Regions from separate parts of the Streptomyces sp. bgisy159 genome, predicted to be linked through region 2. Evidence: predicted binding sites of a transcription regulator. Region 2 holds the regulator's gene; the other holds the start of a gene.

Region 1 (3,403 bases), on a different contig from region 2:
ACGGGCTTGTCCGGCACGGCGGTTGACGCCGTGTCCGCCGGGATCTCGTGGCAGGTGTCGTGGGAACTGGGCATCGGCCCATCGTGGCACCCCACGGCCGGTCGGGGCCGGAATTTCCCCTGGGTCATCCGAACGTGCGAGCCCCGCGCGCGGGTGCGGATCGTTGAGAGGTTGCTGAGAATCGTCCTGCGGGTGGCGTGGATCACAGACAGCCGCCGGGCGGGGCGCCAAGGGTGGGGACAACCGGAAGGAGCGCCTCATCGTGGAACGCACCGCACCGGCCGATCCGACGACCGGCCTGCTGGACGGTATGCCCCGCCAGCCCACCCGGGTCGGCCCGGCCGAGGCGCCGAAGCCGGTACCGGACGCGGCGGCGGAGGCCGCGCCGGAGCCGGCCGGCATCCACCGGCGGGCCCCGTGGCGGCGGATACCCGTGCCCTTCACCCTGGGCTACACCGCCGTCCTCTGCGCGACCTCCTACCTGGCCGACCACGCGGACCCCGGGCTGGTCGCGGCCCTGCACGAGGGCTCCAGCACGGACGTGGCCCATCTGCTCCGCTCGCCGGTCCCGGTGCTGCTGGCCAGCGCCCTGTGGGTGGCCGGCGGGCTCGGCTCGCCGTTCACCCTGGCCTTCCTCGTCGTCCTCACGGCGCTGGAGCTGCGCGTCGGCGCCCTGCGCACGGCCGGCGTGTTCCTCCTCGGCCACACCCTCGCCACCCTGGTGACGGAGGTCCCGGTGGGCTTCGCCGTCCTCGCCGGCCACCTCCCCGGCACCTCCCTGCACCGCCTGGACTACGGCATCAGCTACGGCGTCGCCACCTGCCTGGGCGCCCTGGCGGGCCTGCTGCGCCCCTGGCTGGGCCTGCCCCTCCTGGCCGTGGCCGCCGGCTTCCTCGTCGACGACCTCCTCGCCCTCACCGACCCCCTGACCAACTGGGGCCACCTGACGGCCCTGACCCTGGGCGTCGCCACGTGGCCGCTGCTGCGCCGGGCGGGGCGGGGGGACACGGACGCGGAGCGGCATGCGACCGGCTGACGGCGACCCGTTCCTCTTCGGAGCGGATGCTCGACCACGCCGGGCTCGAGCCGCCCTGGCGCGAACGCCACCAGCCGCCGGCCCTGCGCTCCGCGAGCGGCACCGGGTTCGCCGTCTGCGCCCGGGCCGCGGCCCTGCGCGGCGCGGACCGTGACGTGATCCGGTCCAGCAGGCCGTAGCGGCGCGCGCCCCGTTCGCGGCGGCACCTGCCGGGCACCGCCCGTCAGCCCCGCGCCGGGCCCGTGAACCGGGCGCTGGTCAGCGGGGCCCTGACCTGCCAGCCCAGGGTCTCGTAGAGGGCGCGGCCCGCCGGGGTGCCCGCGAGGACGCAGGTGTGGGCGCCCTGGGCGGCGGCGGTCGCGCGGAGGGTGTGCACGACGTGCTGTCCGAGGCCGCGGCGGCGGTGGTCCGGCACGGTCTCGATCTGGTCGACGACCGCCGTGCCCCCGGTCACCGCGACCTGGCCGCGGGCGGCGAGGGAGCCGTCCTCGGCGGCGAGCAGAACACGGGTGACGCCGCCCCGGGTCCAGGTGCGCACGCGGTAGCCGGCCGGCGGCGGCGGGGGCGGCGGTGTGGTCAGGGGCAGGGGGAGCGTCATCAGACAGCCGGGTTCCGGGTCGATCCACCAGTCCGGCCCGAGCCAGCGGGAGACCACGGCCGGGTGCCGGAACACCTTGAGCCACACCCCCGAGCCGGTCACCGCGCCCGCCACCTTCTGGACGGCCGCCCTGCCGACGCCGTCGTTCAGCTCGCCGAAGACATGGCGGGTGACGTGCCCGGCCTGGATCCCGACGTCGATCGTCACCCCCCAGGGCTCCCGCACCGGCGGCGCCGCCCCGCGCGAGACGACCCAGCCGTCCACCCACGCCCGTACGATCGCGTCCATGCCCCACCTCGTAAGGGCTGAAAAGTCGAAGTGACTATTACATGAGGGACTCTAGGGGCCCTTCCGGCCTGCGGCACAGGCTTGATCGCTCACGGCGAACACCCGTCCGGGAACATTCATGCGCTCACATGCATTGAGTCGGCATACCTCAACTTGACTGCCGAAGGGGAGATCATGGCTGCTGAGTCCACGGCGTTCACACCGCTCACCCTGCCCGTGCTGCCGCTCGACGACGAGGTCGTGCTGCCCGGCATGGTGGTCCCGCTGGACCTGAACGACGCCGACGTACGCGCCGCCGTGGAGGCCGCCCAGGCAGCCGCCGGGCCGGAACCCGGCAAGCCCAGGGTGCTCCTGGTCCCGCGCGTCGACGGCACCTACGCCGGCACCGGTGTCCTCGGCACCGTCGAGCAGGTCGGCCGGCTCGCCGACGGCGACCCCGGCGCCCTGATCCGCGGCCGCGGCCGGGTGAAGATCGGCGCCGGCACCACCGGGCCGGGCGCCGCGCTGTGGGTGGAGGGGACCCGGATCGGCGAGACGACGCCCGATCCGCTCCCCGGGCATGTCACCGAACTGGTCAAGGAGTACAAGGCCCTCGCCACGGCCTGGCTGCGCAAGCGCGGCGCCTGGCAGGTCGTCGACCGCGTCCAGGCCATCGACGACGTCTCCGCCCTCGCCGACAACTCCGGCTACTCGCCCTTCCTGACCACCGAGCAGAAGGTCGAGCTGCTGGAGACCGCCGACCCGGTCGCCCGCCTCAGGCTCGCCACCCGGCAACTGCGCGACCACCTCGCCGAACAGGAGGTCGCCGAGACCATCGCCAAGGACGTCCAGGAGGGCGTCGACAAGCAGCAGCGCGAGTTCCTGCTGCGCCGCCAGCTGGAGGCCGTCCGCAAGGAACTGCGCGAACTCAACGGCGAGAACGGCAAGGACCCCGCCGAGGAGTCCGACGACTACCGCGCCCGCGTCGAGGCCGCCGACCTGCCGGAGAAGGTCCGCGAGGCCGCCCTCAAGGAGGTCGACAAGCTGGAGCGCGCCTCCGACCAGTCCCCCGAGGGCTCCTGGATCCGCACCTGGCTGGACACCGTCCTGGAGATGCCGTGGCGCGAACGCACCGAGGACGCCTACGACATCCAGGGCGCCAAGGCGGTCCTGGACGCCGAGCACGCGGGCCTGGAGGACGTCAAGGAGCGCATCACCGAGTACCTGGCCGTGCGCAAGCGGCGTGGCGAGCGCGGCCTCGGCGTGATCGGCGGCCGGCGCGGAGGCGCCGTGCTCGCGCTGGTCGGCCCGCCCGGCGTCGGCAAGACCAGCCTCGGCGAGTCCGTGGCCCACGCCATGGGCCGCAAGTTCGTCCGGGTCGCCCTCGGCGGCGTCCGCGACGAGGCCGAGATCCGCGGCCACCGCCGTACGTACGTCGGCGCGCTGCCCGGCCGGATCGTGCGCGCCGTCAAGGAGGCCGGGTCGATGAACCCGGTCGTGCT
Region 2 (3,403 bases):
CGAGAAGGACTACTACAAGGTCCTCGGCGTGCCCAAGGACGCCACCGAGGCCGAGATCAAGAAGGCGTACCGCAAGCTCGCCCGCGAGTACCACCCGGACGCCAACAAGGGCAACGTCAAGGCGGAGGAGCGCTTCAAGGAGATCTCCGAGGCGAACGACGTCCTCGGCGACCCCAAGAAGCGCAAGGAGTACGACGAGGCACGCGCCCTGTTCGGCAACGGCGGCTTCCGCCCCGGGCCGGGCGGGGGCGGCGGCTCCTTCAACTTCGACCTGGGCGACCTCTTCGGAGGCGGCGCCCAGGGTGGCGCGGGCGGCGCGGGTGGCGGCGGTTTCGGCGGCGGCATCGGCGATGTCTTCGGTGGCCTGTTCAACCGGGGCGGTGCCGCGGGCACGCGGACCCAGCCCCGGCGCGGCCAGGACATCGAGTCCGAGGTCACCCTCAGCTTCACGGAGGCCATCGAGGGCGCCACGGTGCCGTTGCGGATGTCCTCACAGTCCCCCTGCAAGGCCTGTTCCGGGACCGGCGACAAGAACGGCACGCCGCGCGTGTGCCCGACCTGCGTCGGCACCGGGCAGGTCGCCCGGGGCTCGGGCGGCGGCTTCTCGCTGACCGACCCGTGCCCGGACTGCAAGGGCCGCGGGCTGATCGCGGAGAACCCCTGCCCCGACTGCAAGGGCAGCGGACGCGCCAAGTCGTCGCGCACCATGCAGGTCCGCATCCCCGCCGGGGTGACCGACGGGCAGCGGATCCGGCTGCGCGGCAAGGGCGCGCCCGGTGAGCGCGGCGGTCCGGCCGGCGACCTCTACGTCGTCGTGCACGTCGGCGCCCACCCGGTGTTCGGCCGCAAGGGCGACAACCTCACGGTGACCGTGCCGGTGACGTTCACCGAGGCCGCGCTCGGCGGGGAGATCAAGGTCCCCACGCTCGGCGGCCCGTCCCTGACCCTGAAACTGCCGCCCGGCACCCCCAACGGCCGCACCATGCGGGCCCGCGGCAAGGGCGCGGTCCGCAAGGACGGCACGCGCGGGGACCTGCTGGTCACCGTCGAGGTGAGTGTTCCCAAGGACCTGTCGGGGAAGGCTCGTGACGCGCTGGAGGCGTATCGCGAGGCGACCGCGGGCGAGGACCCGCGGGCGGAGCTGTTCGAGGCCGCGAAGGGAGCATGACGCAGATGGACGGCCGTCGACGTAACCCGTACGAGCTGACCGAGGAGACCCCGGTCTACGTCATCTCGGTGGCTGCCCAGCTCTCCGGACTGCACCCGCAGACGCTGCGCCAGTACGACCGCCTGGGCCTGGTCTCCCCCGACCGGACCCCCGGGCGGGGCCGGCGGTACTCGGCCCGCGACATCGAACTGCTCCGCCAGGTGCAGGCGCTGTCGCAGGACGAGGGCATCAACCTGGCCGGCATCAAGCGGATCATCGAACTGGAGAACCAGGTCGCCGCGCTGCAGTCCCGGGTCGCCGAGCTGGAGGCGGCGCTGGACGGCGCGGCGGCGGCCATGCAGCAGCGCGAGGCGGCGGTGCACGCGTCGTACCGCCGCGATCTGGTGCCGTACCAGGAGGTGCAGCAGACCAGCGCGCTGGTGGTGTGGCGGCCGAAGAAGGCCAAGGACTGAAGCCGCCGCCACTCGTCACGCCACTCGTCACGGGGGCCGTTACGGCGGCCGCGCGTCGGCGCACAGCAGGGCCCGGAGTCCCGTCCGACTCCGGGCCCTTCGCGTTGGTCCCCCGGGCCCTGCGCGTTGGTCCCCGGGCGGTCGTGGGGTGCTGCGGGCGGCCCGCTCGGCTGGCCGGGTTCGTTCGTACCTGTGAACGGATCGGGCGCGGGCGCCGCCGTGGCGAACGGGAGGAGGACCGGACGGGTGGAGCGCAGGAGTGGTGAACGTGTCGCGGAACTGGCCCGCCGAAGAGGGGGCCTTGAGGTGATTTGCACCGAATTGGGCTTGCTTTCCTGCGTCTTCGGCCGCTGAGCGGAGGGTGATGTTGCCATCTCGTTAAGTGATTTCGCTTGACGCCGGTATGCGCTGACGCGTTGTCTTTTCAGACACCTGGGACGTCATGTCGTACCCATGTCCACACGCACCCCTGAAGTGAGCCCCTGAATGCGTCGAATAGCCCTCACTGTGGTCGCCTCCACGATGACCCTCTCGCTCGCCGGCTGCGGGATGCTGAGCGCGGCGGAGGACGGTGCCGAGGCGAGTCCGACCAAGGGCAACGACGTCACCGTGGGCGTCCTGATGCCGGAGAAGACGAACACCCGCTACGAGGAGTTCGACTACCCCATCATCAAGGCGAAGGTGGCCTCGCTCACGGGCAACAAGGGCAAGACGGTGTACGCCAACGGCGAGGCGAACTCCGACAAGCAGATCGAGCAGATGCAGAAGATGATCTCCGACAAGGTGGACGTCATCCTGCTCGACGCCGTCGACTCCAAGGCCATCGCGGGCACCGTGAAGGAGGCCAAGGAGGCCGGTATCCCGGTCATCGCCTACGACCGGCTCGCCGAGGGCCCGATCGACGCCTACGTCTCCTTCGACAACGAACTCGTCGGGGAGGTACAGGGCCGCTCCCTGATCGAGGGCATGGGCTCTCCCGAGGTCACTGACAACATTGTCATGATCAACGGCTCGCCGACCGACCCGAACGCCGGGCAGTTCAAGCAGGGCGCGCTCTCCGAGCTCAACGGCCGGGTCACCATCGCGGCCAGCTACGACACCGACGGCTGGAAGCCGGAGCTCGCCGAGCAGGAGATGGCCGAGGCGATCGACAAGATCGGCAAGAGCAAGATCGGCGGTGTCTACTCCGCCAACGACGCCATGGCCGGCGGCATCATCAAGGCCCTCAAGGACGCCGGCGTCACCGAGCTGCCGCCGATCACCGGCCAGGACGCCGAACTCGCCGCCGTGCAGCGCATCATCGCCGGCGAGCAGTACATGAGCGTCTACAAGTCCTACCCGCAGGAGGCCGAGGCCGCCGCGGAGATGGCCGTCGCCAAGGTCCAGGGCCGCGACATCCAGTTCGACGCCCTCACCCGCGACCGGGTCGACAGCCCCACCCACAAGAAGATCCCGGCGCAGCTGGTGACGGTGGTCGCGCTGACCAAGAGCAACATCAAGGACACCGTCATCGCGGACGGCATCTACAAGGTCTCCGACATCTGCACCAGCGAGTACAAGAACGCCTGCCAGGCCCTGAAGCTGAAGTGACGCGGGCCGTCCCCGGCCGATGACACCGGCCGCCCCGGCCGTCGGCGCCGGTGTCCGGCCGAACCCCCGCACAGGGGTGGATTTCCGGCCCGGGCCCCTGGGGAGCCGTGTTGCGGAGCCGCTCCTCGCCGCGCATAGTTGCGCTGCGGAAGAGGCGTACAGCGGGGGTGGAATGGGCGATGGCCGGGCGCGG

The links. The regulator HspR, encoded in region 2, represses chaperone genes until heat shock. The targets are predictions, from matches to a motif close to TTGAGNNNNNNNNNCTCAA.
Region 1: a site for HspR is predicted at 2,056-2,074, ahead of lon (endopeptidase La). Genes of this name have one in related genera too.

Annotation. Positions count from the first base shown of each region.
Region 1 is NZ_JBYIQX010000014.1:141,454-144,856, forward strand. Features, by position in the region: gene AC3ET3_RS16530 (spermine/spermidine synthase domain-containing protein) at 1-74, opposite strand, end outside; gene AC3ET3_RS16535 (rhomboid-like protein) at 263-1,036, shown strand; gene AC3ET3_RS16540 (hypothetical protein) at 1,063-1,215, shown strand; gene AC3ET3_RS16545 (GNAT family N-acetyltransferase) at 1,260-1,922, opposite strand; gene lon (endopeptidase La) at 2,097-3,403, shown strand, end outside.
Region 2 is NZ_JBYIQX010000068.1:19,565-22,967, forward strand. Features, by position in the region: gene dnaJ (molecular chaperone DnaJ) at 1-1,168, shown strand, start outside; gene AC3ET3_RS34415 (heat shock protein transcriptional repressor HspR) at 1,174-1,620, shown strand; gene AC3ET3_RS34420 (sugar ABC transporter substrate-binding protein) at 2,107-3,210, shown strand; gene AC3ET3_RS34425 (helix-turn-helix transcriptional regulator) at 3,390-3,403, shown strand, end outside.